Regions from separate parts of the Arthrobacter sp. G119Y2 genome, predicted to be linked through region 2. Evidence: riboswitches for the same ligand, from Rfam matches in the RefSeq annotation. Region 2 holds a riboswitch; each other region holds the start of a gene.
What was found. A riboswitch is a leader RNA that binds a small molecule or an ion and turns the genes downstream of it on or off. The one in region 2 is predicted to bind S-adenosylmethionine.
Positions count from the first base shown of each region.

Region 1 (10,145 bases), on a different contig from region 2:
CACCACGTCCAGGCCGGCGGCCTCCGCATCCCCCGCCACCTCCTCATGCCAGGAACCCAGCTGCAGCCACAGGGTCTTCGCGCCGACGGCGACGGACTCCTGAAGCACCTGCGGCAGGTCATCATGGCGCCGGAAAACATCCACGATGTCCGGAACCTCGGGCAGGTCCGCCAGCGAGGCATAAACGGGCCGGCCGAGGATCTCCCTGGCCACCGGGTTCACGAAGTAGACCGTGTAGGGCGAGGAGGAGAGCAGATACGTGGCCACGAAGTAGGAGGCACGGGACGGCTTGTCCGAGGCTCCGACAATCGCGATCGACTTCGCGCTGCGCAGCAGAGCGAGCCGTTCCGGGGCGCTCGGCCCGTCCCAGGTCCTGGATTCGGTTCCAACTTCAGCTGACACTGGCGGGCTCCTCAACGGTGGATGCAACGGGAAACGCAGAGGCGGCAGCCACGGCCGCGTCGAGTGCCTGGTCCAGGTCCCAGAGGATGTCCTCGAGGTCCTCCAGGCCCACGGAAATCCGGACCAGATCCTCGGCCACTCCGGCGGCGGAGAGCTGCTCGGAGGAGAGCTGGCCGTGCGTGGTGGATCCGGGATGGATCACCAGCGTCCGGGAGTCACCCACATTGGCCAGGTGCGAGGCCAGCTGCAGGGCTTCAATGAAGGTCTTGCCGGCCTCGCGGCCGCCCCGGACACCAAAGCTGAAGACCGATCCCGGTCCCTTCGGCAGGTACTTTTTCGCCCGGTCGTGATGGGGATGGGACGGAAGCCCGGCATAGCTGACCCACGACACGCGCTCGTCGGCTTCGAGCCATTCGGCCACGGCCTGAGCATTTTTCAGGTGTTCGTCGAGCCGCTGCGGGAGGGTCTCCACTCCCTGCAGCAGGGCAAACGCCGAGGTTGCGCTGAGCGTCGGTCCGATGTCGCGCAGCTGCTCGGAGCGCAGCTTGGTGAGGAACCCGTATTCGCCGAAGTTCCCCCACCACGAGATGTTGCCGTAGCTGGCCACCGGTTCCGTCATGGCCGGGAACTTGCCGTTGCCCCAGTTGAACTTTCCGGATTCCACCACCACCCCGCCCAGCGTGGTGCCGTGGCCGCCGAGGAACTTGGTGGCCGAGTGGATGACAATGTCCGCGCCGTGCTCAAACGGGCGCACCAGATACGGCGTACTGAGGGTGGCATCGAGGATCAGCGGCACACCGGCGTCGTGTGCCACCTTGGCCAGTCCCGCAATGTCGGTGACTTCGCCGCTGGGATTGGCCACCACCTCGGCGTACACGGCCTTGGTGTTCTCCCGGATTGCTGCAGCGTAGTCCGCCGGGTCGGTGCCGGGAACAAAGGTTGTGTCGATGCCGAAGCGGCGCAGGGTTACGTCCAGCTGGGTCACGGTGCCGCCGTAGAGCTGTGCGGCGGCGACAATGTGGTCGCCGGCCCCGCACAGCGCGGCAAAGGTCACGAATTCCGCGGACATGCCCGAGGCCGTCGCCACCGCCCCGATGCCTCCCTCGAGTGAGGCGATGCGTTCCTCGAAGGCAGCCACGGTGGGATTGCCGATGCGGGAGTAGATGTTGCCATACTTCTGCAGCGAGAAGAGGTTGGCGGCGTCGTCGGTGTCCTTGAAGACAAACGACGTGCTCTGGTAGATGGGCACGGCGCGGGCACCGTGCGTGGCGTCGGGGGTTCCGCCGGCGTGCAGGGCACGGGTCCGGAAGCCGAAGTGGCGATCACTCATGAAATGAGTGCTCCTTTCTGGTGGCCGCGGCAAAGCGGCTCGTTGATCGTTGCGAGTTGGAGACAGCGGGCGAAGAATGTTCAGCAGGAGCGGGCACACAGCGGACAGGCAGCGGCGGGCGACGCCGGAGGGACCAACGAAGGGCATCAGCGCCATGGACGAATACGTCGTTGTCATCGAAACCGGCTACAAGCTGGGTGCCGCTACGCACAAAATCTCCGCCACGGAACCGCTGCCGCAGGTCGAAGCCAGCCGGCTGTTCCTGGAACTGATGGACGGGATGCACGCCGATCTGCTGCCCGCAAAGGCGGACACCACCTACCTGGAAATCTCGCCCACGGAGTTCATGCGGATCCACCGGCTGATGGGCGGAGTAGTGGTGATGGACCGGGTGACGCTGGCCCGCGTTCACTGAGACACTCCTTCGCGGCGGTCCCGGCACACGCGGGCGATGTCCGCGATGCAGAGCTCGTTCTGCAGGCTGGTGGTGTCGCCCAGCGCCGTGCCGTCAAACAGCTGGGTCAGCAGCCGCCGCATGATTTTCCCGGAGCGGGTCTTGGGTACATCCGGAACGACGACGACGGCGGCCGGCTTCGCGATCGGCCCGATCTCCCGGGCAATGTGGGCCCGCAGTTCCACGGTGACGCGCCGGGTGAAGGCCGGGTCCGCCGGACCCGGTTCGGGCAGGGCGGCGGCGGCCGCCGGGGACAGGACCACGAACGCCGCGATCGCGTGTCCGGTTTTGGAATCCGGCACCGGGCAGACGCCCGCCTCGGTGACCCAGGGATGGGAAACCAGGGCTGACTCAATTTCGATCGTGGACAGCCGGTGCCCTGACACGTTGAGCACGTCGTCGGTGCGGCCGAGAATCCAGGTGTCGCCGTCGTCGTCATACTTTGCACCGTCGCCGGCCAGGAACCAGCCCTGCCGGGCGTACTGCCGCCAGTAGGAGGACAGGTAACGCTGCGGATTGCCCCACACCGTGCGGGCCATCGCCGGCCCGGTTTTATCCACCACGATGAAGCCCTGCGTGTTCGGCGGCACCGGGTTTCCGTCACCGTCCACGATCCGGGTGCTCACGCCGGGCAGCGCGCGGGAGGCGCAGCCGGGCTTGAACTGCGCGTCGCCGGGACGCGGGGAGAGGATGGTGGCGCCGGTCTCGGACTGCCACCAGGTATCAATGACCGGCACCTCCCCGCGGCCAAGCTGCTCGCGCAGCCAGCGCCACGCCTCCGGGTTCACCGCTTCACCCACCGTGCCCAGCAGCCGGATGGAGGAGAGGTCGTACGTTCCCGGAACGCCCTCGGGGAACCAGCCCATCAGCGACCGGACCAGGGTGGGAGCGGTGTAGTAGCTGGTGACGCGGTACCGCTGGATGATCTCGAAGTGCCGGCCCGGATGCGGCGTATCCGGGGTGCCCTCGAAGATCACCTGGGTGGCGCCGTTGGAGAGCGGACCGTAGATCTCGTAGGTGTGCGCGGTGACCCAGGCCAGGTCGGCGGTGCACCAGTGCACGTCGCGCTCGCGGGCGCCCGGATCCGGGTTCGCGAAGAGGTATTCGTAGCTCCAGGAGGTCTGCGTCAGATAGCCGCCCATGGTGTGGACCAGGCCCTTGGGCTTCCCGGTGGTGCCCGAGGTGTACATGATGAACAGCGGCGTCTCCGCGTCGAAGGCCTCCGGCTCGTGCAGGTCCGGGGCGGTGTCCACGGTTTCGTGCCACCAGAGGTCCCGTCCCTCGGTCCAGTCGATCTCGGATCCGGTGCGGCGGACCACCAGCACATGCTCAATGGCGTTGGTTCCGGACACCGCGGCGTCGGCGTTGTCCTTGACCGGCACGGCGGCGCCGCGGCGGAACTGGCCGTCGGTGGTCACCAGCAGCTTGGCGCCGGTGTCCTCGACCCGGAACTTCAGCGCTTCGGCGGAGAAGCCGCCGAACACCAGCGAATGCACGGCACCGATCCGGGCGCAGGCCAGGGTGATCACGATGGTCTCCACGATCACCGGCAGGTAAATGACCACGCGGTCTCCGCGGCCGATGCCCAGCGCCAGCAGCGCGTTGGCGGCGCGGGAGACCTCGCGCTGCAGATCGGCGTAGGTAACAGTGCGGCGGTCACCGGGTTCGCCCTCGAAATGCAGGGCCGCCTTGTTGCCGCGGCCTGCGGCCACATGGCGGTCCACGCAGTTCACGGCGACATTCAGGGTGCCGCCGGCGAACCATTCGATCGAGGGGACGCTGTATTCGGCGTCGTCCTCGGGCGTTTGCGGCCCGCTCAGGCGCTGCGGCGCGGCGAAGGTGTGGGCGGTGTGCCAGGGCTGCTCCCACTGGAGCCGGCGTGCGGCGGCTTCCCAGAACGCGATGCGTTCGTCCTCCGTGGCGGGATCGACGGCGCCGGCCGGGTCAACGGTGGCTTCGATCGTTGGGATCAGGCCCATTTCTTCACGGCCCCTTTCTCTGCAAGTCCCAGGAGCGCGTCGGTGGCCTTGCCGATGAGGGCAAGCAGGACGATGGCCAGCAGCAGCCGGTCGGTGCGTCCGTTGTTCTGCGAATCGATGAGCAGAAAGCCCAGCCCCATCGAGGAGGCAATGAGTTCGGCGGCAACCAGGAACAGCCACGCCTGGGCCAGGGCCAGCCGCAGCCCGGAGAACACGGCGGGGACGACGGCGGGCAGCTGCACCGTTCTCAGCAGCTTCAGCCCGTTCAGGCCAAAGGCCCGGGCAGCTTCGACCAGGTTCCGGTCCACGTGGCGCAGGGCCAGGGACACTGTGGTGAACACCGGGAAAAACGCGCCGATGGCGATCAGGGTGATCTTGGAATCCTCACCGATCTTCAACCACAGGATCAGCAGCGGCACCCAGGCCAGGGACGGTACGGCGCGCAGCGCACCGATCACCGGGCTGAGCAGGACCTCCGCCAGCCGGGACAAGCCCAGCAGGGCACCCAGCGCCAGCCCCAGCAGGGCGCCGATGACAAAACCAATGAGCACCCGCTGGGTGGAAATGGCGATGTGCTGGCCCAGCTGGCCGCGGTCGATGAGGTCGAGGGCCGCGGTGTAGACGGCGGCGGGGGAAGGCAGCTGGACGGCGGTGAAGACACCGGCGGCCGTGCTGAGCTGCCAGGCTGCCAGCAGGACGGCCGGAACCACCAGTCCCAGGGCGAGCCGGATCCAGCGGCGGGAAAGCAGGCCTGCGGGTGCAGTTTCCCTGCTTGGCCCGGAAGGGGAGGGTGCCGCCGCAGCTCCGGTGGCGGCCAGGCCTGCCCGGGAGACGGGAACGGCACTGTTGCCGGTGAGGTACGGGGTTTCGAACTGCGTCATCAGGACTCCTTGACGGCGTCGGGGTCGGCATTACGCACGTAGGAATCGTCAAAGAGGCTGTCCAGGGCGGTGTCGATCTTGGCCTGGTCCGCAACGTCTCCGGTCTCCACGAGCGTGGGGCCGATCTTCTCCAGGACGCTGCGCTGCGCCTCGCCCGGGGCGGGGTCGACGTCGAGGTTGCTGCGTTCGAGCACCACGGTCTGCGCAACGGCCAGATCCAGTCCGGCGACATCGGCGAGGATCTGCGCGGTTTCCTCCGGGTTCTCCGCAGCCCAGGCGCGGGCCTTCTCGTAGGCGTTGACGACGGCCTGTGCCTGCTCGGGATCCTCCTCAAGGAACGCCTCATTTGCGGCCAGGATGCCGTAGGTGTTGAAGTCCAGGTTCCGGTGGACCAGCCGGGCACCGTTTTGCTCGGCGCCGGCCATGATCGGGTCAAGTCCGGCCCAGGCGTCCACCGAACCGTTCTCCAGCGCGGTGCGTCCGTCGGCGTGCTGCAGCTGCTCCACGGTGACGTCGGTGAGGCTCAGCCCGGCCTCTTCCAGGGCCTGGACCAGGAAGAAATACGGGTCCGTGCCCTTGGTGGCGGCCACCGACTTGCCCTTGAGGTCCGACACGGAGGTGATCTCCGAATCCGCGCCGACTACCAGCGCTGACCACTCGGGCTGGGAAAAGACGTCGATGGCCTTGATCGGGGACCCGTTGGCACGGTTGAGCAGCGCGGCGGAACCGGCCGTGGAACCGACGTCCACCGCTCCGGACCGCAGATTCTCGTTGGCCTTGTTGGACCCGGCGGACTGCACCCACTCCACGGTGACGCCGTCCTCCGCGAGCGTTTCCTCCAGCCAGCCCTGGTCCTTGATGATCAGGCTCAGCGGGTTGTACGTCGCGAAGTCCAGGGTGAGTGTTCCGCCGTCGGCGGTTCCGGCGTTCGCGGCAGATTCGGAATCCTCCCCGGCCACGCAGCCGGTCAGCAGCAGGGACGCTGCGGCTGCGGCCGCGGCGAGGGCCTTGATGGGGGAGGAAATCGGAGAGGAGCTGCGGGAACGGCTGTTCATGGGAGTTTCTTTCTCTGGGAAGTCTGGGAAGCATGAGTCAGTGCCGCAAAAGGCACGGGAGGACCGGGAGTGCGCCCGGGAACCGGGGCGCGTCCCGGGAGGGCGGCAGCCGGGATGGTTCCGGGAGGGGCGCTGGACGGCTAGTGGCGGTCGACGCCGAGGCGGGCCAGGAGCTCGCCGCGCATTCGTGCCAGCTCCGCCGACGCGCGGTTCCGCGGCCGGCTGCCGGGCACGGTGATGGTGTCCGTGATCGTGGCGCCGGGGGTTCCGGGCTCTTTGCCGAGGATGATGATGCGGTCGGCCAGCTGGAGGGCCTCGTCCACGTCGTGGGTCACCAGCAGCACGGTGGTGGGGGTGGCCCGGTGCACTGAGAGCAGCAGGTCCTGCATCTTCAGCCGGGTCAGTGCATCCAGGGCACCGAAAGGTTCATCGAGCAGCAGCACCCCGGGGGTGCGGGCCAGTGCCCGGGCCAGCGAGGCGCGCTGCGCCATGCCGCCCGAGACGGCCCGCGGCCGGTGCTTGGCGAAGGACGCCAGTTCCACCAGTTCCAGCAGTTCGGCGACCTTGGCCTTGCCGTTTTTGGCGCTTGTGCCCTTGGGCAGTCCCATGGCGATGTTGGCCTGCAGAGTCTGCCAGGGCAGCAGCCGGGGTTCCTGGAACGCGACGGCGCAGCGGTCGTCGATTCCGTTCACGGCAGTGCCGTTGATCAGGACTTCGCCGGTGCTGGCAGGATCCAGGCCGGCAGCGGCACGCAGCAGCGTGGACTTTCCGCAGCCGCTGGAACCCAGGATGGCCAGGACCTCGCCGGGGGAAACTTCAAAGGTGATGTCCCGGAGGACGAGGTGGGCCTCAGGTCCGGTGCCGAAGCTGCGGCCCAGGCCGGAAAAGGTCACGGGAAGCGCGGAGCCGGCGGGTGCCTGCCCGGAAACAGCGGGCGGGGCGGCGGCAGGGGACTGTGAAGCCAAGGCGGTCATGTTAACTCTCCATCGGTCCTGGCAGTAGCACCCTACGGAAAACGCCTTGGGCCGGTTACGGCCTCCTGCGGCGTTGTCCTCGTTATTGCCGTTCCTCAAGGAGAAGGTACGGCAACCAGGGTTGCTGCGGCTTCACTGATCCAGGTCTCTCAGCCGCTCGGGATGGTCAAGTGCTACTAAACGCGCCATTCGGGAAACGGGCAAGTCCCCGGCGTAATATTTCGCTGCGCTGCCCTGGCGGCCCACAAGCCGGTGCAGGCTGTGGATCATCATCTGCGCAGGCTTTCGAGGGCAGGGTGGGCCTTCAGTCCGTGCTCCCCGTAGAGTGCCCAGACCAAGTAGGCGATGGCCACCGGCGCCTCCGCTCCTCCGATCAGAAGCGGTTCCGAGGAGTGGAATTCGAGCACCATGCTGTTGTTCTCCGGCTCGGGATAACAAACGGAGACGTGCGCGTAATAGAAGCTGAGCCACCTGCCGTTTGCTTGGCAGATAATCCTCCGGTCGGTCAGGAACATTTGACTGTGCTGGGAATCGCGCCACTGTTGGCGCGATGCAGCCTGAGCTGCCCGCCGTCGTGATCTGTTGGCTAGGGCGGTAACTCCGAATCCTGCTAGGACAAAGGCAGGCTGCCCCCAAAAGAATCCCGATGTATGAACATAAGTTCCGTTGAGGCCGTAAAAGCGTGCATAATCCGCTCTGATTGAAAGGTGCACTGTTTCGCCCGGTTCCAGAACGATTCCCCACACTTCAAGGGACGCCGGCCGGTGTCCCGCCGAGAGTTGTGCAACCAGGTTTCTGGCCGCGGCCCATGAGTTCTCGTAGTTTTGTTGAAGATTTGCCTGGGCCTGCTCCGATTTGGTGAGATGGCCGCCGGACCGCCGATAGCCGCGGAAAACGCGGTAACCGTTCCGCACCGTACGGATCACCAAAACAATGGTGAGCACAACCCACATCAGGAAAATGGCGAGTTGAATGAGGGCCTGAACATTGACACTGCTGCCGGACTGGAGGTTGATGTTTGTCCCCAGGGCCGCGCCGAGATAAAGCGCAAAAACACCAACAAACGGCACGATCCAGCTCAGGTGTCTTTTCATGTCGCACACAATAGCGACTGGGCGCGCCAGCGGAAGCGTGTTTTGGGTCCGGCAACGGGCGGGACCCCGGCCGGCGGCAGGAGTGGGCAGCAACGGGCAGGTTCACAAAAGGTCATTGACTTCCCAAGCGCTGCAGTGCTGTGCAGATACTGGAGCCGAAGGATCATGAGTCCCAACGCGAAGCTCTGGCTGGTTGGGCGGCAACCCTCTTCTCCGTAGCGGGGTGCCCCAGATGAGGATCCGGCCGTCCCGCGTCCGCGGACGGCAAGTACGGCGCTCCTTTGCGGGTGCGTCCCGTTCCGAAAGGTTCCCCATGTCAGAGCAGAGCATCCCCGCGACCGAAGAGAGCAGCCGGCGGCAGATCCGCTTCAATGCCTTCGACATGAACTGCGTGGGCCACCAGTCGCCGGGCCTGTGGCGCCACCCGCAGGATAAGTCCGCCGAGTACACCGACCTCCGCTACTGGGCGCATCTGGCCAGGACCTGCGAAAAAGGGCTGTTTGACGGCATTTTCCTCGCGGATGTGCTGGGCACCTACGACGTGTACGGCAGCTCCAACGAGGCCACCCTGCGGCAGGGAACCCAGGTTCCGGTCAATGATCCGCTGCTGCTGGTGTCCGCGATGGCCCTGGTCACTGAACACCTCGGCTTCGGCGTCACTGCCGGAACCGCGTACGAGCATCCTTATCCGTTTGCCCGCCGGCTCTCCACGCTTGACCACCTCACCAACGGCCGGGTCGGCTGGAACGTCGTGACCGGGTACCTGCCCTCCGCCGCCCGGAACCTGGGGGCTGAAGACCAGCTGGAACACGATGAGCGCTACAACCACGCAGATGAGTACCTCGAAGTAATCTACAAACTGCTGGAAGGCTCCTGGGAGGACGGCGCCGTCGTCCGCGACAAGGAGACCGGCGTTTTCACCGACCCGGCCAAGGTTCATGACATCAACCATGAAGGCAAGTACTTCAAAGTTCCGGGAATCCACATCAGCGAGCCGTCGCCGCAGCGCACGCCGGTGATTTATCAGGCCGGCGCCTCCCCGCGAGGCATAACGTTTGCGGCTGCCAACGCCGAGGCGGTATTTGTCGGAGCGCCCACCAAGGAAAAGCTGAAGGCAACGGTCACGAAAATCCGGGACGCCGCCGAGGCCGCAGGCCGGGACCGGCATTCCATCCGGATCTACACGCTGATGACCGTTATCACTGCCGCCACCGCAGCAGAAGCCGCCGCCAAACACGAGGACTACCAGCAGTACGCCAGCCATGAGGGTGCCCTGGCGCTGATGTCCGGGTGGATGGGCGTGGACCTGTCCGGCTACAACCTGGACGAGCCGCTGGGCAACGTGAAATCCAATGCCATCCAGTCCGCCGCGGGCAACTTCCAGAAGCCCAAGGACGACGGCGAACCCTGGACGGTGCGCGACATCGCCGATTCAGTGGGGATCGGCGGACTGGGGCCGCGGATGGTGGGTTCGGGAGCGGAAATCGCCGAGGAGATGATCCGCTGGGTGGAAGAGACCGACGTCGACGGTTTCAACCTGGCCTACGCGGTTACGCCGGGCACCTTCGAGGACATCGTCGAGTTTGTGGTGCCCGAACTGCAGAAGCGCGGCGCCTACCGGACCGAATACAGCGCCGGCACCCTGCGCAACAAGCTGTTCAACCGGGGAGACAAGCTGCCGGAGGAACACCGCGGCGCCTCGTACCGGCTGCAGCCGGCGGTGTATTAAACCGGAGTACGCAAGTCGGCTCTGCCTCCGCCGCCATTGACCGTACCCGGGCCCGCTCCTACGTTTGAAAGGTGGCGCATCCAATCCGGTGCGTCGTCCCCAGCCTGTGCAGGAGCATGCCATGGAACACTCTCCCAGCGCTTCCGGAATCGCTCTGTCCGCAGACGGAACCCGCATTGCCTGGTCCCGGCAGGGCAGCGGCCCGCCGCTCGTGATCGTCGATCCCCTCACGGCGGACCGCAGCAGC
Region 1 is NZ_JBBPFS010000004.1:466,816-476,960, forward strand. Features, by position in the region: gene WKB88_RS11580 (CoA-binding protein) at 1-402, opposite strand, end outside; gene WKB88_RS11585 (O-acetylhomoserine aminocarboxypropyltransferase/cysteine synthase family protein) at 392-1,732, opposite strand; gene WKB88_RS11590 (hypothetical protein) at 1,887-2,147, shown strand; gene acs (acetate--CoA ligase) at 2,141-4,165, opposite strand; gene WKB88_RS11600 (ABC transporter permease) at 4,156-5,046, opposite strand; gene WKB88_RS11605 (aliphatic sulfonate ABC transporter substrate-binding protein) at 5,046-6,101, opposite strand; gene WKB88_RS11610 (ABC transporter ATP-binding protein) at 6,242-7,075, opposite strand; gene WKB88_RS11615 (hypothetical protein) at 7,345-8,169, opposite strand; SAM riboswitch class IV at 8,331-8,446, shown strand; gene WKB88_RS11620 (LLM class flavin-dependent oxidoreductase) at 8,483-9,898, shown strand; gene WKB88_RS11625 (alpha/beta fold hydrolase) at 10,020-10,145, shown strand, end outside.
Region 1: linked by a shared signal. The riboswitch ahead of WKB88_RS11620 (LLM class flavin-dependent oxidoreductase) and the one ahead of WKB88_RS14650 (hypothetical protein) in region 2 are both predicted to bind S-adenosylmethionine.

Region 2 (10,145 bases):
GTTCGGGCACGGGCTGGAACAGGATGCGCAGGCGTTCGGGGGAGTGCGCTTCGCTCTCCCGGCAGATGGCGGCACCGTCGCGCCATCTGCGCTGCCCGTTGTGTTCGACCACATCGTCCGGACCGATCGCTCCCTGTTCCAGCAGCGAATCAATGAACGCCTGGTCCAGGGGTTCAAGGACCCAGCCCAGGGTTTCGGCCCACCAGTCAGCCTGGGAATGGGCATCCGCGCAGTCAACACAAATCTGAATATTGAAGGTCATGATCAGGAGCTAACCAGAGGGAACCCGTCGGCGGCCCGGTACTGCGGTCAGCTGCTGTCCGCAGGGGCGGCTTGTTACGGTGTCTCCCTGCGCAGACATTGACCGGAGTGCGCCAACATGGGATTGTTTACAGAACGAACGTTCAGTAATTGGCGCGCCTTGCACACACAGCAGGCAACACAGCAACACAGACGGTGGGAGCAGACGGACATGGCTGAAGCATTTCTCGTGGGCGGAGTACGGACTCCGGTAGGCCGCTACGGCGGCGGGCTCTCAGGCGTCCGTCCCGATGACCTCGCAGCACTGACGCTGCAGGAACTGGTGGCCCGCGAGGGACTGGACCCCGCCGTCGTCGACGAAGTGATCCTGGGTAACGCCAACGGTGCCGGCGAGGAGAACCGCAACGTTGCGCGCATGGCTGCCCTGCTGGCGGGCTTCCCCTCGGACGTTCCCGGCATCACCGTGAACCGGCTGTGCGCCTCGGGCCTCTCCGCAATCATCATGGCCTCGCACATGATCAAGTCCGGAGCCGCGGACATCGTCATTGCCGGCGGCACCGAGTCCATGAGCCGTGCCCCCTGGGTCACTGAAAAGCCCACCAAGGCCTTCGCCAAGCCGGGGGATACCTTCGACACCTCCATCGGCTGGCGCTTCGTCAATGAACGCTTCACCTCGGGAGAGCTCTCCCGGGACGGCAAGATGACCTACTCGATGCCGGAAACCGCGGAGGAACTCGCCGCGGTGGACGGCATTTCCCGCGAAGACGCCGACGCCTTCGCCGTCCGCTCGCACGAGAACGCCATCGCCGCCATCGTTGCCGGGCGCTTCAAGGATGAAATTGTTCCGGTCACGGTTCCCGGCCGCAAGGGCGACACCGTGGTGGACGCAGACGAGGGCCCGCGCGAGGGCACCACCGCCGAGGTCCTGGCCAAGCTGCGTCCGGTGGTCAAGCCGGGCGGCATCGTCACCGCCGGAAACGCCAGTTCGCTGAATGACGGAGCATCCGCTGTCATCGTCGCTTCGGAGCGGGCCATCCGCGAATACGGACTCACCGCCCGTGCCCGGATTGTCGACGGCGCTTCCGCCGGAGTTCCGCCGGAAATCATGGGCATCGGCCCCGTCCCGGCCACTCAGAAGGTGCTCGCCCGCAGCGGCGTAAAGCTCGCCGACGTCGGGGCTTTTGAGCTGAACGAAGCCTTCGCCACCCAGTCACTGGCTTGCATCCGCCGGCTCGGCGTGAACGAGGACATTGTGAACAACGACGGCGGCGCCATTGCCCTGGGCCATCCGCTCGGCTCGTCCGGCTCGCGGATTGCCATCACGCTGCTGAACCGGATGGAACGCGAGGGCGCTTCCCGCGGCATCGCCACCATGTGCGTAGGCGTGGGCCAGGGCACGGCCATGCTCATCGAGGCCGTCTAAGTGGGCGCTGACTACAGCTCGTTCACCACGCTGCAGGTCACCGAGGACGAAGGGCGGATCACCGCCGTCCTGAACCGGCCCGAGGTCCGCAACGCCATCGACCAGGCCATGGTCGATGAGCTGCACCAGCTGTGCGCGGAGCTGGAGGAAAACCCCCGGATCCTGATCCTGGCCGGCAGCAGCGGCGTGTTTGCCTCCGGAGCGGACATCGCCCAGCTCCGTGAACGCCGCCGCGACGACGCCCTGCGCGGCATCAACTCCAGCGTTTTTGCCCGGATCGCCAAGCTGCCGATGCCCGTCATCGCAGCCCTGGACGGCTATGCCCTGGGCGGGGGAGCGGAACTGGCCTTCGCCGCCGACTTCCGCATCGGCACCCCGCGGCTGAAGATCGGCAACCCGGAAACCTCGCTCGGCATTCTGGCCGCCGCCGGCGCCACCTGGCGGCTTAAGGAGCTCGTGGGGGAGCCGCTGGCCAAGGAAATCCTCCTCGCCGGGCGGATCCTCACCGGCGACGAGGCACTGGCAGTGCGCCTGGTCACCGAACTGGCGGACCCCGAGCAGCTGCTCGACGCCGCCCACGCCCTGGCCGACCGCATTGCCCGCCAGGACCCGCTGGCGGTACGGATTACAAAGGCCGTGTTTGCGGCTCCGGCAGAGGCGCACCCCGTTATTGACACCCTGGCCCAGGGGATTCTGTTCGAATCCGAGGCCAAATTCGACCGCATGGCAGCATTCCTCGAGAGGAAGAAAAAATAATGGCAGTTCCCTCCACGGTAGGAGTTCTCGGCGGCGGACGGATGGGCGCGGGCATCACCCACGCCTTCTGCACGGCGGGGGCCGGTGTGGTGGTGGTGGAGCGCGACGATGACGCCGCCTCCGCCGCCTACGACCGGGTTGCCGCCAACCTGGCCAAAAGCGTGGAGCGGGGAACGGTTGCCGAATCCCTCGAGGACCTTACCGCCCGCCTCTCCGTCTCCACCGACTACGCCGACTTCGCCCGCTGCGGACTCGTGGTCGAGGCCGTGCCCGAGGACTTCAGCCTCAAGGCCGCAGCTCTGGCCGCCGTGGAGGAACAGCTGGCCCCCGGCGCCTGGCTGGCCTCCAATACCTCCTCGCTGTCCATCGCCGAACTGGCCGGAAAACTCGAGCGCCCGGACCGCTTCTGCGGTCTGCACTTCTTCAACCCGGTGCCGGCCTCCGAACTGATCGAGGTGGTGCTCGGGCCGCAGACCTCCGCGGAGCTGGCCGACACCGCCCGGACCTGGGTGCAGGACCTGGGGAAAACACCCGTCGTCGTTCAGGATGCCCCCGGCTTTGCCAGCTCGCGGCTCGGAGTGGCCATAGCCCTGGAGGCCATGCGGATGGTGGAGGACGGCGTCGCGTCGGCCGAGGACATCGACGCCGCCATGGTGCTGGGCTACAAGCACCCCACCGGCCCGCTGCGGACCACCGACATAGTGGGCCTGGACGTCCGGCTGGGCATTGCCGAGTACCTGGCCTCCACGCTGGGGCCCCGGTTCGAGCCGCCGCAGATCCTGAGGGACAAAGTGGCCCGCGGCGAGCTCGGCCGAAAATCCGGCAGGGGCTTCTTCGACTGGCAGTGAGTCAGGCGCGGGTGACCGGCTGCTGCAGTTCGGTCACCCAATCCGACTGGTCCTCGGACACCGCACGCATGTACAGCTCCCGGCAGGGACCGGAAGGCGCAAATCCGCGGGCAATGATCTCGGCGTGGAGAGCCTGCCAGCTCTCGGCGATGCGGTCCATGGCCCCGAGGTGCACCCCGCAGAGCGGGCTGGTCGGACACCACCGCGGTGCGGGCGGCAAGACGAACGGCGGGAAGGGATTTCTGGACAACTTCGATCGGTGACATGGCACGTTCCTTTTCGATGAGGGGAGCCTGCATTCCACACCGATGAGCCTAGGGCAGCCGTGCGCTGTTCCTCCTCGACCTCGCGCCGGACACACCTCACGCCTCCGACCCAGTGGAAGTATCCCCGCCGGACTCGGCCTAGGGTGGAAGCATGGACAACCGCACTGACCGCGGCGTGGAGTGGGAGGGCGCCGCCAATGCCCGCGACCTCGGCGGCATTCCCCTTGCCGGCGGCGGGAAGGTGGCGCCGGGCCGGATTTTCCGGATGGGCCGCTCGGAATGGCTGACGGAGAACGGCTGGCGGCAGGCATACAACGACGGCGTGCGCACCGTCGTCGACCTGCGCAACGACTCCGAGATCGGCCGCCGGGATACCGATCCGGAGGTGCCGCCGTCGGCGGCCCGGGACATTGTGTTCCTGAACCGGCCCACCCAGGAGGCGAAGGATCCGGAGTTCACCGCCTTGACCGGCCCCTACATGGACTCGCCGCGCTTCTACCGGGAAAACCTGCGCCGCTGGCCGGAGAAGATCGCCGCCGTCATGCGTGCCGTAGCCGAGGCCCGTGACGGCGCCGTCGTCATCCATTGTTCCGCCGGCCGGGACCGCACCGGCCTGATCGCCATGCTGGCGCTGGCGCTGGCCGGTGCGGAACCCGAAGCCATTGCCGAGGACTACGAGCAGGCGGTCCGCGGCATCAATGCCTTCCACGCCACCCAGCTGCACCCGCGGGAAAAACCGCTCACCGAGGACCAGCTCCGGGAGCGGGTGGCCGACGGCCGAAAGGAACTGCTCCGCGCCCTGGACGGTTTTGACGCGGAACAGTACCTGCTCTCAGCGGGACTTAACCTTGACGAGATCGCGCGGCTTCGGCGTCGCCTGCGCTGACCCGGTTACAGGGAAGCACCCTTTCCGGCGTCGCCAAGTAGAAAAAAGAACGCTTGGCCGCAGTGACGAAGCCGCCGGGAACCAGCAGCGACGAATGCCGTGCGCACCACTGCGCCTGCCCGTCCGAACCGGCCAGGGCCTGCGCCAGGGCCGGCAGGTCGTGGAACCACATCAGCTGCTGCTGACCGTCCACCACCAGCTGGATCAGGTCCAGGTCGAGATCAACGTACGCCTGCGCGTCCACCCAGTCATCGAAGCCGGCCAGCAGTTTGGCATGGATGAGATGAACGTTGTGGCCGGGCTTGAAACTGGTGCAGCGGGCGTCACTGGAAATGCTCACAGTGTTTTCCTTTACGGTTTGTTCTTGCCTGCGCCGGGCGGCGGCAGACCGCTTCGTCATCCGAACCACCCGCCGAACAGTGGGGTTGGTGTGAGGCCAGTCGGAGCTTTTCCGGCCGGAACTTGTCCGGCCGTCGGCCACCTCTCGTGAAGCTGACACAACACTAGCGCACGCCGCCGACACTGGGAACCGTCCGCCGTCGTGCGCTCTGCATCCATGGCGGGGAGTCAGCGCCAGCCGGCTGCCGGAGCCACATGCTTCACGATGTTTTCCAGCAGCTGCGTGTTGTACTCCACGCCCAGTTGATTGGGCACAGTGACCAGGACCGTGTCCGCGTCCTGCACCGCGGCATCCGCGGCGAGCTGTTCAGCGATCACATCCGGTTCGCCGATGTAGCTCTTGCCGAAGCGGGCCAAACCGCCGTCCAGCGTTCCCACCTGGTCGCGGGTGTCGGCCAGGGCGCGCAGGCCGAAGTACCGCCGGTCCTCATCGGTGACCAGCGGAATGACGCTGCGGCTCACGGAGACCCGGGGTGTGCCCTCGTGTCCGGAATCGGCCCAGGCGGAGCGGAACAGCGCTATTTGCTCGGCCTGCAGCTGGTCGAAGGGCACGCCGGTGTCCTCGGTCAGCAGGGTGGAGCTCATCAGGTTCATGCCCTGCTGTCCGGTCCATTTGGCCGTGGCGCGGGTGCCGGAACCCCACCAGATCCGGTTGCTGAGTCCGGGGGCCTGCGGCTCCACCGCAAGGGTTCCGGAGGTGCCGGTCATGACCGGATCGGCTGCCGCCAGCCCGGCGCCGGCGATGGCGGCGCGGAACACGAGGGTGTGTTTGCGCGCTTCATCGGCGTCGGTGCTGCCGTCGGCCGGAACATATCCGAACGCCTCGTAGCCGCGCAGGGCCGGCTCGGGTGATCCCCGGCTCACGCCCAGCTGCAGCCGTCCGCCGCTGATCAGGTCCGCCGCAGCTGCTTCCTCGGCCATGTAGAGGGGGTTTTCATAGCGCATGTCGATCACTGCGGTGCCCAGTTCCAGCGTGCTGGTGCGTGCGGCCATGGCAGAGAGCAGCGGGAACGGCGCGGCGAACTGCGGGGCGAAATGGTGCACCCGCAGGTAGGCTCCGTTCACGCCCAGTTCCTCCGCTGCGACCGCCAGATCGATGGTCTGCAGCAGGGCGTCCCGGGCTGTGCGCACGGAAGATCCTTCTACATCCCGGTAATGTCCAAAGGACAGGAAACCGATGTTCTTCATGTTCAGGCACAGCGCCGGTTTTCGCAGAGATATTCCCCGGATAATTCCCCAGAAGCGAGGCAAACGCATGCACCTGACCATGGTTCCCGGGATCGGCGGATCCAACAACGCGCACTGGCAGAGCCTGTGGCAGGACGGCGGGCCGGAGAAGTCCCGGATTTCGCCGTTGTCGTGGGATGACCCGAACCTGGAAAACTGGCTGGACGCGCTCGACGACGCCGCCGGCAGCCGTGCAGGCGACACCATCCTGGTGGCTCATAGCCTGGGGTGCCTGGCGTCCGCCGAATGGCTGCTGCGGAACCCCGGCGGGGCCCGGGGCGTGCTCCTGGTGGCGCCGCCGGACCCGGCCGAACCGGCGTTTCCCGACACCGCAGGCTCGTTCCGGGACCCGAGGCTTCAACCGCTTCCGGTGCCGGGGCTCCTGGTGGCGAGTGAAAATGATCCGTACTGCACCCTGCCGGGAGCACGGCTTCTGGCCGGTGCGTGGGGTGTGCCTCTGGTGGATGCCGGGGCTTTGGCTCACATCAATGATGAGAGCGGGGTGGGGGACTGGCAGCAGGGACGGGCCCTGCTCACCGCGTTCGCTGCGGGTCTGGGCACGGCAGTCTTCTCCGGGTAAGAATGGGCCCATGAAACTTCCGGTCCTGCCGCCCGTGGCCCCCATGCTGGCCAAAGCCGTCACCGCCCTGCCCGAGGGGGAGTACTCCTACGAGCCGAAGTGGGACGGCTTCCGCTCCATCATCTTCCGGGACGGAGATGATCTGGAGATCGGCAGCCGCAATGAAAAACCGATGACCCGCTACTTTCCCGAACTCGTTCAGGCATTGAAGGACAACCTGCCGGAACGCTGCGTGGTGGACGGCGAAATTATCCTGATCAATGCCTCCGGTGAACGGCTGGATTTTGAAGTGCTGCAGCAGCGCATCCATCCGGCGGCCAGCCGGGTGAAGCTCCTCGCAGAGCAGACCCCGGCGGCCTTCGCCGCCTTTGACCTGCTGGCACTGGATGACACCAGTTACCTTGAGCGGCCGTACGCCGAACGCCGGGCAGCGCTGGAAGAGGCTCTGGCGGAAGCGAAGGCACCGGTGTACCTGACGGCCGCCACCACCAATCCGGAGACCGCGCAGCGCTGGTTCGGCGAGTTTGAGGGGGCCGGGCTGGACGGCATCGTGGCCAAGCCGCTGAACGATCCCTATCAGCCCGGCAAGCGGACCATGGCCAAGTTCAAGCACGAGCGGACTGCGGACTGCGTGCTGGCCGGCTACCGGGTGCATAAGAGCGGGCCGGATGCGGTGGGCTCGCTGCTGCTGGGAATCTATAACGACGACGGCGAACTCACCAACGTGGGCGTCGCGGGAGCCTTCACGATGGCCCGGCGGAAGGAGCTGTTCTCCGAACTCCAGCCGCTGATCAGCGACTCCGCGGACCACCCCTGGACGGCGGACAAGCAGGACGCCGGAACCCGGACGCCGCGGAACTCGGAGGGCAGCCGCTGGAGCGGGAACAAGGACCTGTCCTTCGTGCCGCTGCGGCCCGAACGCGTGGTGGAGGTCAAGTACGACCACATGGAAGGCGAACGCTTCCGCCATACCGCCCAGTTCCTGCGCTGGCGTCCGGACCGCACTCCCGAGTCCTGCACCTACGGCCAGCTCGAGGAACCGGTGAAATTCGACCTGGCCGAGGTGCTGACGGTTCCCGCCGACGCCTAGGCATACTGGCCCCGCACGGTCTGTGTGCTGTTCAGCTGAGCCGGGAAGCCGCTGATTGTATGGCCTCGGCGAGGTCGCCCGGGCGGCTCCACATGGGCCAGTGCCCCGTCGGGAGGTCAACGACGTCGAGGTGCTCGATGTTGGCGACTTCGGCAAACACGGCATGGCCTGCGCGGGCCAGCTCCATCACCTGCGCGCCCGGGATTGAGCAGCAGACCAGGGTTGTGCGGACCTTGCGGCGGGCATCGTTCATGAGCTCGACGGGCTGGCGAAGCACAGGGCCGAGCTGAGGCACGGCCCGGGCGCGGAATCGCTCGAGGGCCTCTGCGCTCAAGCCTTCGAGGCTCGCCTGTTGTGCGAGGACGTCGAAGGACGGCAGCGGAAGCCCCTCCACCCCGTCGGGGAAGTCCGGGGCAAAGGCGCTGCCCGCCGACACCGGACCCGAGTCAACCCACACCACCCGTTGAACAAGCCCCGGGTGCCGGTCAAGGACAAGGCTGACGGGGAAGTTAGCCCCGCTGTGGGCGACGATGACCGCGGGCTGGCCTTCGGAGACCCCGAGCCGGGCGAAGACTTCCAGGACCGCTGCAACCTGGTCATCGAGAGTCTTAGCCGCACGGTGCGGATCGTCCCCGTCGAGTCCGGGCAGTGTCACGGCGACTGAGTGGCTGGCAGTGAGATGTTCAAGGACTTCATCCCACGCCCAAGCGCCCAGCCAGTGGCCGGCGATGAGAACGATGGCGGGATTGCTCGTAGTAGTTGTCATGTCACTACTTTCGTAGGCACTGCGGGCAGCGGTATGTCACTATTTGTGGCATGAATTTAAAGCGGGCTGAACAGTGATGCGGACTGAACAGTGAAGCGGGCAGAACGGCTCCATGCCCTGTCCGAGATGCTGCGCCGGAACGGATCACGGGGCTGCTCCGCCAAGCGGCTGGCTGGAGAGTTCGGTGTGTCAGTACGCACAGTCAAGCGGGACCTCGCCGCGCTGGAGAACAGCGGCGCGCCCGTATGGTCGCGCCCGGGCCCGGGCGGCGGCTACGGACTGGCCGCAGGCGCGTCCCTGCCGCCTGTCAGCCTGTCCCCGGCCCAGGCCGTGGCGCTCATGGCGGCCGTGTCCGCTGCACCCGATGCCCCCTACGCCGATCTGGCAGCAGCCGGCATCCAGAAGATCCTGGACGTCCTCGATCCCAAAACCCGGGCAAGAGCCGAAGAGCTGGCCGGCCGCGTCTGGGTCAATCCAATTGCGTCCTCGTCACGCATCGTCAGGTCTGCGCTGGAGGAGGCGATGGCCGAGCAGCGGGTAGTCCGTATTTGCTACACATCGAGAGACGGGACCACGACAACCCGCGACGTCGAACCCGTGCTGTTCGCCTCGACGAACGGTCAGTGGTATTTGATTGGGTGGTGCCTGCTGCGAAACGCAATGCGATGGTTCACCGTGTCGCGCATCGAGCGGGCCAGCGTAACCAACACGGCGTGCAGCGGCCATGCCGTCCACGAGGTCGGAGAGCCTCCGGCGAATGCCAGACCGGTGCACGGCCGTGCGCGCTAGCCCCGGCCGCCGCGGCAGCCTCCGCCGTGCCGGTCAGGGTTCAGCAGCTCAACGGACTCCGTGATGGCCGCGAAGTAGCCCTCCCGGTAGCCCGCGGCGTTGGGATGCAGGGAAAAGGGCTCGTTCAGGGAAAGGATCCAGGGATCGGCGGAACCGATGCCATGGCCGGCAAACACCTCGGTGACATCCACGAAGGTGCCGTCCTCGCCAACCTGTGCGGCGACCACGGCATTGAGCGCGTCGGTCCCGGCGTTGAACAGGTTCTGCGCCTCAACGCTCAAAGCTCCCGGAACGGTCCCTTCGAACAGGTGCGGATAACCGGCCACCACGAGTTCGGCCCGCGGTGCAGCCTCCCGGATAGCGGCAAAGCTGGCCTGCAGCTGGGGCACGACGGCGGTTTCGGCGTAGCTCTGCGCCGCGGCTATTGCGGGAGCGCAGGTTTCCGGCAGCTCCGCTCCGAGGCAGGCAGCGACGACGGACCCGAACTGCACGTCATTGCCTCCGATCGTGACGGTGACCAGATCGGTCTGCCGGTTCAGCAGATCGGCTGAGACAGCGGTGGAAATCTGCTCGGGCAGGTCCACGGGCCCGGCTGGAGGAGCAGGTTCTGTGGTGAGGGCCGTGGCCCCGCCGCAGGCCTGGAAGCTGTCCAGTTCCACGCGCGGAAGGGCATCCAGCAGCGTGGGATAGCCCTCGGCGGTGCGGCCGCAGGTGTCCAGCACCGGTCCGCCGCCGAAACCCGACGCGTAGGAATCCCCGAAGGCAACGTAATCCACGGTGCGGCCCTTGCCGTGCCCGCCGCCCCCGTTGCCGTTGCCGTGACCGCCGCCGTGCCCGCCGCCGTGCCCGCCGCC
Region 2 is NZ_JBBPFS010000006.1:218,374-228,518, forward strand. Features, by position in the region: gene WKB88_RS14620 (VOC family protein) at 1-262, opposite strand, end outside; gene WKB88_RS14625 (thiolase family protein) at 473-1,684, shown strand; gene WKB88_RS14630 (enoyl-CoA hydratase/isomerase family protein) at 1,685-2,440, shown strand; gene WKB88_RS14635 (3-hydroxyacyl-CoA dehydrogenase family protein) at 2,440-3,288, shown strand; gene WKB88_RS14640 (GyrI-like domain-containing protein) at 3,290-3,448, opposite strand; gene WKB88_RS14645 (tyrosine-protein phosphatase) at 3,706-4,440, shown strand; gene WKB88_RS14650 (hypothetical protein) at 4,397-4,780, opposite strand; SAM riboswitch class IV at 4,796-4,932, opposite strand; gene WKB88_RS14655 (LLM class flavin-dependent oxidoreductase) at 5,008-6,027, opposite strand; gene WKB88_RS14660 (RBBP9/YdeN family alpha/beta hydrolase) at 6,095-6,646, shown strand; gene WKB88_RS14665 (ATP-dependent DNA ligase) at 6,657-7,736, shown strand; gene WKB88_RS14670 (alpha/beta fold hydrolase) at 7,768-8,502, opposite strand; gene WKB88_RS14675 (helix-turn-helix transcriptional regulator) at 8,593-9,291, shown strand; gene WKB88_RS14680 (SGNH/GDSL hydrolase family protein) at 9,288-10,145, opposite strand, start outside.

Region 3 (10,145 bases), on a different contig from region 2:
CCGGCAGGGCGGAACCCAGCGGGTCCTCCTGCGTCTGCGGCTGGTGCCCAAACCGGTACTCCAGCTCCGGCTCCGAACGGTAGGTGATGTGCGCTATCCGGCGGGCCAGGCCCAGGCCGGCAGTCGGCGTCGGGCCGTTGTAGTAGTCGCCGCCGCTGAAGCGCGGGTCCAGCCGGATGGCCTCAAGCTGCGCCTGTCCAAAGGCGATCTGCTCGGCCGAGCTGGCTGCCGTGCAGGCAATGACGGCGCAGCGCCGCACCCGGTCCGGTTCGGTAACGGCCCATTCCAGGGCCCGCGCCCCGCCCAGCGATCCGCCCAGCACCGTGTGCCAGGACCGGATGCCCAGCTGGTCCGCGAGCCGGGCTTCGGCGCGGACGGAGTCCCGGATGGTGACAAACGGGAAGCGCGATCCCCAGGGCAGGCCCTGCGGATCGGGCGAGGACGGTCCGGTGGAGCCGTAACAGCCGCCGAGCATGTTGACGGCCACCACAAAGAATCGGTTGGTGTCCACGGATTTCCCCGGACCCACCAGCGCGTCCCACCATCCGTCTTCCCCGGTGTCCCCGCGGGCAACATGTGTGCTGCCGGTCAGGGCATGGGCCACCAGGACGGCGTTGGACGCATCGGCGTTGAGCCTGCCCCACGTCTCATAAGCGAGTGTCACCTGCGGCAGGTGCCCGCCGGTTTCCAAATCCAGGCCGCCGATGTGAGCATGGCGCAGCACCCCGTCCCGGGCGGGGGCGGGGTGCTGCGGCACCGTGGACGGCAGGGTCACGCGAATCGCTACGCTCCCTTGGCGGCCCGGAAGCCGGCGTCGAGGTCGGCAATGATGTCGTCAATGTGCTCGATGCCGACGGACAGCCGCACCAGGCCGGGGCTGACCCCCGCGGCGAGCTGGGCTTCGGCCCCCAGCTGGCTGTGCGTGGTCGACGCCGGATGGATCACCAGGGAACGGACGTCGCCCACATTCGCCACATGGGAGTGCAGCTCCAGCGCATCCACGAAGCGCTTCCCCGCCTCGATGCCGCCGGTGATGTCGAAGGAGACAATGGCACCGGTGCCGCGCGGCCCGTACTTGCGACCGCGCTCAAACCACGGGCTGGACTCAAGGCCCGCGTAGGCGACCGAGATGACGTCGTCGTGCGCTTCGAGCCAGTTGGCAACCGCGACGGCGTTGGCCACGTGCCGCTCCACCCGCAGGCTCAGCGTCTCCAGCCCCTGGGCGATGAGGAACGCGTTGAACGGTGAGACGGCCGAGCCGAGGTCGCGGAGCAGCTGCACCCGGGCCTTGAGGATGTAGGCGAGGTTGGCGCCCAGGACGCCGTCGGCGCCCAGGTCCCTGGCGTATACCAGGCCGTTGTAGCTCTCGTCCGGGGTGTTGAACCCGGGGAACTTCTCCGGATCCGCGCCGAAGTCGAAGTTGCCCGAATCGACAATGACACCGGCAATCGAGGTCCCGTGGCCGCCCAGGTATTTCGTGGCCGAATGCACCACAATGTCCGCTCCCCATTCAATGGGCCGGATCAGGTACGGGGTGGACAGGGTGTTGTCCACGATCAGCGGGACGCCGGCCTCATGCGCGACGACGCTGATGCCTTCGATGTCCAGGACGTCCTGGCGCGGGTTGGAGACCACTTCGCCGAAGAACGCCTTGGTGTTGGGCTGCACGGCGCTGCGCCACTGGTCGAGGTTGTCCGGGTCCTGCACAAAGGTGGTCTCGATGCCGAACTTCTTCAGGGTGTGCTTGAAGAGGTTGTAGGTGCCGCCGTACAGGCTGGGGCTGGCGACGATGTGGTCGCCGGCTTCGGCAACGTTCAGGATTGCGAAGGTCTCCGCGGCCTGGCCCGAGGCGAGCAGCAGCGCACCGAGTCCGCCTTCAAGGGACGCGATCCGGTTTTCCACCGCTTCCTGGGTGGGGTTGCCGATTCGTGTGTAGATCGGCGCGAGCTCAGCCAGGGCAAACCGGTTGGCTGCCGCTTCGGCACTGGGAAAGACGAACGACGTCGTCTGGTAGATCGGCAGCGCACGGGCACCGGTGACGGCGTCGGGCTCCTGTCCCACATGGATCTGACGGGTTTCGAAGGACCAGTTTCCTGACATGGCATTGCTCCCTATTGACCAGGGGCCGCATCGAGACTTCTAGCCGGGAAAGAGCCGGCAGCCACGTGTGACCCGCGCTTGCCGTACGCCCGATTGACGTACAGCCAGGTCTTCACCCGGGGCACCCCACCGCGGTTGGAGGGTTGCCGGCCAGCAAGCCGGGGCTATCTGCTGGCACTCATGACCTATTCCCCCAATGAAAACGGATAACCCCGAACCCCGCAACCTCTGTGACGGTTCATTTCCCTGCGTTGCAGCGGCGCTGCTGAGCGGGCAGTACGGCTTACCGTGCTGGGGCACTGGACGACGACGTTCGCCAGGGGCAGGTCATCAATAAGCACATCGTAGATTTTTTGCCAGCGGCCCTGCCCTCAAGAGCAGGGATTCCCGGGCCGTGTTCAGCGGCGGAAAAGCACCCGATCCGCGGGCAGAAAAAGTAAGTACACGCAGTTAGGGTTACCTTGGTCGAGAGGTCGGTCACAACGTGCAATTATGGGCCGCATGCGCTTGGACCATGTATCTTATGCCTGTGAATCCGACGGTCTTTTGGCCACGACCGAGAGGATTGCTTCCGCTCTGGGAGCGGACTTCGTCAAGGGTGGCGTCCACCCCCGTTTCGGCACCCGCAACATGATTCTTCCTCTGGCTAACCACCAGTATGTCGAGGTGGTGGAGGCCCTGAGCCACCCGGCATCAGACAAAGCTCCTTTCGGACAGGCTGTGCGGCAGCGCTCCGAATGCGGCGGCGGCTGGATGGGCTGGTGCGTTGCAGTGGACGATCTGTCTCCGTTTGAAGAGCGCCTAGGCCGCGAGTCGGTCCCGGGCAACCGCAAGTTTCCCGACGGCCAGGAACTGACCTGGCGCCAGATCGGCATCAACGGCCTCATCGCCGACCCCCAGGTGCCCTACATGCTGCGCTGGGACGAGGGCACTGAGCCGCTGCATCCCTCCGCTGCCCTGCCCGGCATGCCCGGTGCCGTGAAGCTGAATTCGCTGACCATTGCCGGATCCGCCGAGCGGGTCACCCGGTGGCTGGGCACGCCGGTTGAAGAGCCGCTGGAAAATGTGGGCGTCACATGGATTTCCCCGAAGGGAACCCCCGGTATCATGTCCGTCACGTTCAATACGGCGAACGGCCTGGTCGAGATTTAGGCTGCGCCGCTCCGGTTTGTCCGGACCCCTCCGGTTTGTCCTGACCCCTCCGGTTTGTCCGGATCCCTCCGCTTTGTCCGGATCCCTCCGGTTTGTCCGGATCCCTCCGGTTTGTCCGGATCCCTCCGCTGCGCAGTGGCAGGGATTCCCCAAACCGGAGGGCTGTCCACAACCGGGCCTCTTGCGCTGGCGGGCGGTCCGCAACCCGTCCAGCCTTGAGGCATGGACCCGGCATTCATTTACTCAGCCGACGCCGAAACCAATGGTACGGACCGGCGTTCCCTGGCGCTGAGCTGCCGATCGGGCAAACTCGTCCGTCTCCGCCCTGGTGTGTACATGCAGGCGGAGGACTGGCGGATTCTGTCTCCCTGGGAACGGGAGCGGGCACGAATCCGGGCCGCTGTCGCCCAGGTGCCGGGGCAGCGCATCCTCATTCAACAATCCGCCGCAATCATCTGGGGACTGCCTGTCATTGGGAAGTCAGCCGAAGTACTGCTGCTGGCCGTTCATCCCACCCATGGCCGACGCCGCGGGGATCTCCGCTGGGCCGAGCGCCGGCTGCTGGAACCGGTCACCGCGTGGGACGGGCTCCCCGTAACTTCCCGTGCGCATACGGTCCTGGACATGGCTGCCTATCTGGACTTCGAGCGTGCAGTCCCTGCCATGGATCATGTTCTTCGCCCGGATCCCGTTCGTGGTCTTCCCGGCCTGGGGAAGGAACACCTTCGCGAGCTGGCGGAGCATTTGCCCGGCCGTCCCAAACAACTCCGGGCGCGGCGGGTTATCGACTTCGCGCAGGCCCTCTCCGAGTCAGCCGGTGAGTCCTACTCCCGGGCCGTGCTGTACCGGCAGGGTTTTCCGGAGCCTGAGCTCCAGCATGAATTCCACACTGCGGCAGGGCGGTTCCGCACTGACTTTTACTGGCCCGGGCACAGGCTCGTCGGGGAGTTCGACGGTGCGGTGAAATACGGAAGCGGCAAAGGAAGCATCGCACCGTCGTGGGATACCCTCCTGCGGGAGAAACGCCGGGAAGACGCCATTCGGGCCACCGGCGTCGGATTTGTCCGCTGGTCCTGGAATGACATCACCCGGCCGCCCCAGCACCCGGAGGGTTTGGTGCAGCGTCTGGTCCGGGCCGGGCTGCCCCGACCTGGCCGCCGCTGATTCCCTCCGCTTTGTGAGAAACCCTCCGCTTTGTGACAATCCCTCCGCTGCGCAGCGGAGCAATGGTGTCAAAGCGGAGGGGAATACCGATCAGTCCCGAAACGTCGGCAGAACAGCGCCGGCCGCCGCCCGGATGAGCCCGGCGTTGAGGTCCCGCACCGTCCCGGCGTCGATCTTCACCACCCGCCGGTCGTAGGTGAGCAGCCCGTTCACCTCGTCCTCCACATCCGTGAGCTGGGTATAGACCGTGGCGGCCAGCCCCTGCGCCACGGCCGGTTCGATCTGCCGCCGGTGCAGCTTTTTATACGCCTGCCGCAGGGCCTCGGGGGTCTTGAAGCGCCGGTACCCGAACTCCTTCTCATTGAAGGTGTGGCCCGGCACGCGCAGGCTGTACCCGCCGTATTCGGAAAGCACGACGGCGCGGCCGTCCCGGAGCCACCCCTTCCGCAGCTTGAACGGCACAAAATAAACGTGCACGCTCTTGAGGTCTCCCCCGCCCTGGTCATGCCAGCCGCTGGCGTGGTCGATGGTCCGGGTGGGGTCGAGTTCGCGCAACAGCTGCGTTGCCGCATTCGCGTCGAACTGGCCCCAACCCTCGTTGAACGGCACCCACACGGCAATCGAGGTGCAGTTGCGCAGCAGCTCGACCGTTGAGCGCAGCTCGCCGCGGAAATCGTCCCGGCCCTGCTCGTCGGAGCGTCCGAAGGCGGCATAGTCACTATCGTCGCGGTGCGGTACGCCAACCGCAGGCGCAGTCACGACCGCGTGCCGGTATGACCGGCCGCCGTTGACCAGGTCCTGCCAGACCAGCATGCCGAGACGGTCGCAGTGGTAGTACCAGCGCAGCGGCTCGATCTTGATGTGTTTGCGCAGCATGGTGAAACCGAGGTCTTTCGCAGCCTGAATGTCGTAGGCCAGCGCCTCATCCGACGGTGCCGTGTACAGCCCGTCCGGCCAGTACCCCTGATCGAGCAGCCCGGCGTGGAAGTAGGGGCGGCCGTTGAGCAGCAGCCGGGTATGGCCGGCATTGTCCGGTCCGACCCCGAAAGTCCGCAGTCCGGTGTAGCTGCTGATGCTGTCCAGTTCCTCACCGGCGCCAGCGTCCCCAGCACCGCCGTCGGCAACCAGCGTCACGGAAACGTCATACAGAAAAGGATCTTCCGGCGTCCACAGACGCGGATTCGGCACCGGAATGCGGGTGGCAGCACCGGGCACGACGACGGCGTCCGCCACAGTGCGACCCCCGGCGGACACGGTGATCACTGCCTGCAGGTCCGGGCCTGTAGATGTCCCTGCCGCGCCGCCCCCACGCGGGGTGCAGCCGTCCACGTGCACGGTGACGGAAACGGAGTCGAGATCCGGCACCAGGTCCAGCCGGGAAATGCTGACTCGCGGCACCGATTCCAGCCAGACCGTCTGCCAGATCCCGGACTGTGCCGTATACCAGATGCCGCCGCGGTCCAGCATCTGCTTGCCCCGGCTGGCGTAGCCGGTGTCGCTGATGTCGCGGACCCGGACGATGATCTCGTGTTCGGTTCCGGCGGCCGCGGCGGCGTCTCCAGCGTCCACGGCGGCGGCGGCGGCCGCGGAGGAACCGGCGCCCGCGGCGTCACGGGTCCCGGCGGCGAGCGCATCGGTGACGTCCAGCGAGAACGGGAGGTATCCGCCGTCGTGCCCTCCCACCTCAACCCCGTTGACGGTGACCGTGCAGCTCTGGTCCACCGCACCGAAGTGCAGCAGCACCCGTTCGCCGGCGAAGCCCTCGGGCAGGCGGAGGCTGCGCCGGTACCAGAGGAGCTGCTGCGGCTGGAGCTGGCGGTTCACGCCGGAGAGCGCAGCCTCGGGGGAAAACGGCACCAGGATCTGCCCGTCCCACTCGCCGTCGGCGGGCGGCGCCTCCCGGCGCGCGGAGGTGATGGCGTACTGCCAGTAGCCGTTGAGGTTGAGGTAGCTGTCGCGGACCAGCTGCGGGCGGGGGTACTCCTGCAGGACGGCATCCGGATCCAGGTCCGCTCCCCAGGGAGTTGTCAGTGTCACGGGGAGACTAGGTCGAGGGTCAGCGCGGATTCATTCATCCGGAGATCCTAGCGTGCCCGGGCGCACGGGCCTCGGCGGCAGGCCGTGGCAGCTGCCCTCAGGCACTGAGTCAGGCACTGACTCAGCCAGGCACGGGCCCGGGTCAGTCGCCGATGCCGATCGCCGGACCGAACAGCGCAAACCCGACAAAACCGGCAATATCCACGAGGGCGTGCGCGATCACCAGCGGCATCACGCGCTTCGTCTTGGTGTAGGCGTAGCCGAAGAGCAGCCCCATCAGGAAGTTTCCGATCCCGGGCCCGATCCCCTGGTACAGGTGGTAGCTGGCACGGATCAGCGCACTGGTGAGGATGATGGCCGGGGTGCTCCAGCCCAGCTGCCGCAGCCGGATAAAGAGATACCCCACCACAATGACTTCCTCGAGCACGGCGTGCCGCAGGGCGGACAGGATCAGCACCGGAAGCGTCCACCAGTAGGTGTCCAGGGCCGCGGGCACCAGAGCGGTGGTGATGCCCAGCGCACGCCCCGCGGCGTATACGCCCAGGGTCCCGACGCCGATGACTGCCGCCAGCCCGAAACCCAGCGCAAAGTCGCGCACCGGTTTGGCGAAGGTGAAGCCGAGGCGCCGGAACACGCTCTTGCCCGGTTCGGTCAGCAGGAACAGCACCAGCGCCACCGGCAGCAGGGAGAAGAAGATTCCCAGCAGCTGGTACACCAGGTCGAACACCGGGTTCTCGTCCAGGACCGGGTTCAGTGTGGTCGTCTGCCCGGCGAGCTGGCCCTCCGCCGCCTTTTCCAGGAGCTCGACGACGGCGTACACCCCTGATCTGCCCAGCGACAGTCCCAGGACAATCAGGATTTCAAAAACGAGCATCTTCCGGGCCCGCGGATCCAGGGTTTCGGCGGGGGCGGAGGGGAAGGCGGCGGGCATGGTCCTATTGTGCCGGGTCAGGAGCGGACCGTTTCGCAGGTGACCTTGGCCATGCCGGTTTTCTCGAACCGCCGTTCGCGCAGAAGCCGCAGGTTGAGCTTGAGCCCGCCGGGAAACACATCTCAATCCTGCCCGGGTACCGGGGGCAAGGGCGGGGCCTCATCCGGCGTCAGCGCACCTGCACACCGGAGCGCCAGACACTGCCGGTCAGCGGCATGCCCGGCCGGTAGGCCAGGTGCGCGGCCGAGGGCGCGTTGAGCAGCTGCAGATCCGCCCGGTGCCCGACGGCGAGCGAGCCCACCGCCCGCTGTCCGTCCCGGTCCGTGCCGGTGTGGACACGCAGGGCGAGCGCTCCGCCGTAGGTTGCCGCACGGAGGGCTTCCTGGACGGTCAGGCCCATCTGCAGCACGGCAGTCGCCACGCAGAAGTTCATCGAGCTGGTGTAGGACGTCCCGGGGTTGCAGTTCGAGGCCAGTGCCACCGGCACACCGGCGTCAAGCAGCCGGCGGGCGTCGGCCAGCGGCGCCCGGGTGGAGAGGTCGCAGGCGGGCAGGCAGGTCGCCACGGTGCCCGGCGTCCCGCCCCCGTCCCAGCCGGACCAGGTGCCGGCGAGCGCGGCGACGTCGTCGTCGGACAGGTAGTTCACGTGGTCCACGCTGGCTGCCCCGAATTCCACGGCCAGCTGCACGCCGGCACCGGGGCCCAGCTGGTTTCCGTGCACCCGCAGTCCGAGCCCGGCCTTCCGGCAGGCAGCCAGCACGCGGCGGGACTGGTCCTCGGTGAAGGCACCCTTTTCACAGAAGACGTCCGCCCACTGCACGTACGGCAGGACGGCGTCGAGCATGTCGGTGCAGACCAGGTCGGTGTACTGGTCGGCGTCCACGCCGTTGGGCACCAGGTGCGCGCCCAGGAACGTCACCTGGTCGGCCACACCGGAGGCGATGCGCGCATGCCGCCGCTCCTCCTCTAGGTTCAGCCCGTATCCGGTCTTGGTTTCCAGGTAGGTGGTTCCGCCCGCGGCTGCTTCGGCAACGCGCGCCAGCAGCAGCCGGGTCAGGTCATAGTCCGAGGCCCCCCGCGTAGCCTCCGTGGTGACGGCAATCCCGCCGGCGGCGTAGGACTGCCCGGTCATCCGGGCCTCGAACTCGGCGCTGCGGTCCCCAGCGAACACCAGGTGCGTGTGTGAATCCACCCAGCCCGGCAGCCCGGCCCGGCCGCCGGCGTCAACCACCGCATCGGCGGACGGAGCGTCGGCGGCGGCGCCGATCCAGCTGATCCGCTCGCCTTCGAACAGCACCGCTGCACGGTGAAGGACGGAAGCCGCCGCCCCATCGGTGTAGTCCTGGGTGGAAAGTTCGCCGATGTTGGTGATCAGCGTGGAAGCGGTCTGGGGTGTTGCCGTACTCATGGTTGCGGAATTCCTTCCGGGTCGGTGGTGCGGGCGGCGTCAACCGCGGCGACGGCGGCGGCCAGCAGGGCAGCCGGATCGCCGAGGGTTGCGTGCCGGCCGCTGCGGGACAGGACACGGCCACCGACGACGACGGTATGCACGTCTGCTGCGGTGGCCGACAGGGCCAGCTGCCCGGGACGGGACCCGGCGGTGCGGATGCTCGCCGGATCCACGCACATCAGGTCGCACACGGCGCCGGCTTCCAACCCGGTGCGCGTGCGCCCCTGGGCGCGGGCTCCGGCGTCGGACGCTGCGGCGTGCAGGTCGGCGGGCGTGAAGCGGCCGCGCTCCCCCGAGGAAAGCCGCTCGCCGTGCTCCAGTGCCCGCATTTCCAGGAAGGGATCGACGACGGCGTGCTGGTCGGTTCCCAGCGCAATCCGGGCACCCGCTGCCTGCAGCCGGGCTGCGGGGCCGATCCCGTCGGCCAGGTCCGCCTCGGTGGTGGGGCACATGACCACGGTGGCGCCGGCTTCGCCCAGGGCCGCGATGTCTTCACCGCTCAGGTGGGTGGCGTGCACGGCGGAGAGCCGCCGGGTCAGCAGCCCGTGTTTGTGCAGCAGCATCGTAGGGGTCAGGCCGGTGGCCTGTACGCAGGCGTCGTTCTCGGCGGGCTGTTCGGAGAGGTGGATGTGCAGTGGAAGATCCGCCGGCAGGCCGGCCGCGATGACCTGCAGGTCAGCTTCCGGGACGCCGCGCACCGAGTGCAGTGCCGCCCCCACGCTCACCTGTGCCGGATCGAACTCCCCGGCGACGGTCTTCCGCAGCGAAGCCAGCCGGTCCAGCCAGCCCCGGGCGTCGCGGTCTCCGAAGCGCTGCTGCCGGTCATTCAGCGGAACCCCGAACCCGCCGGCCAGGTAGCAGGTGTCCAGCAGGGTCAGCCGGATGCCGGCCGATACGGCGGCGCGGGCCAGCGCCCGTTCCATGGCATGCTCGCCCGGGTCCTCCCCGCCGTAGGCGCTGCCGTCCGGCCGGTGGTGGACGTAGTGGAACTCTGCGACGGACGTGAATCCTGTGACCACCATTTCGGCGAACACGGCGGTGGCGAGCTGCTCATACAGCTCCGGCGTCAGGGCACCGGCTGCCTCGTACATTTGCTCGCGCCAGGTCCAGAAGGTGCCGCCGCCGTCGTGCGTGCGGCCGCGCAGGACGCGGTGGAAGGCGTGGGAATGCGCGTTCGACGCCGCCGGAAAGGTCACGCCGGACAGCCGGGAGTCGCCGTCCCGGGCCGGCACTCCGGTTTCCGACCGGGTGACCAGCCCGGCGTCGTCGACCTCCAGCCGGACGCCGTCCGCCACCTCTCCGTTCACCCAG
Region 3 is NZ_JBBPFS010000003.1:105,362-115,506, forward strand. Features, by position in the region: gene metX (homoserine O-acetyltransferase MetX) at 1-775, opposite strand, end outside; gene WKB88_RS07125 (bifunctional o-acetylhomoserine/o-acetylserine sulfhydrylase) at 784-2,100, opposite strand; SAM riboswitch class IV at 2,170-2,286, opposite strand; gene WKB88_RS07130 (VOC family protein) at 2,602-3,252, shown strand; gene WKB88_RS07135 (hypothetical protein) at 3,475-4,416, shown strand; gene WKB88_RS07140 (glycoside hydrolase family 2 protein) at 4,507-6,453, opposite strand; gene WKB88_RS07145 (CPBP family intramembrane glutamic endopeptidase) at 6,596-7,384, opposite strand; gene hutI (imidazolonepropionase) at 7,554-8,792, opposite strand; gene WKB88_RS07155 (formimidoylglutamate deiminase) at 8,789-10,145, opposite strand, start outside.
Region 3: linked by a shared signal. The riboswitch ahead of WKB88_RS07125 (bifunctional o-acetylhomoserine/o-acetylserine sulfhydrylase) and the one ahead of WKB88_RS14650 (hypothetical protein) in region 2 are both predicted to bind S-adenosylmethionine.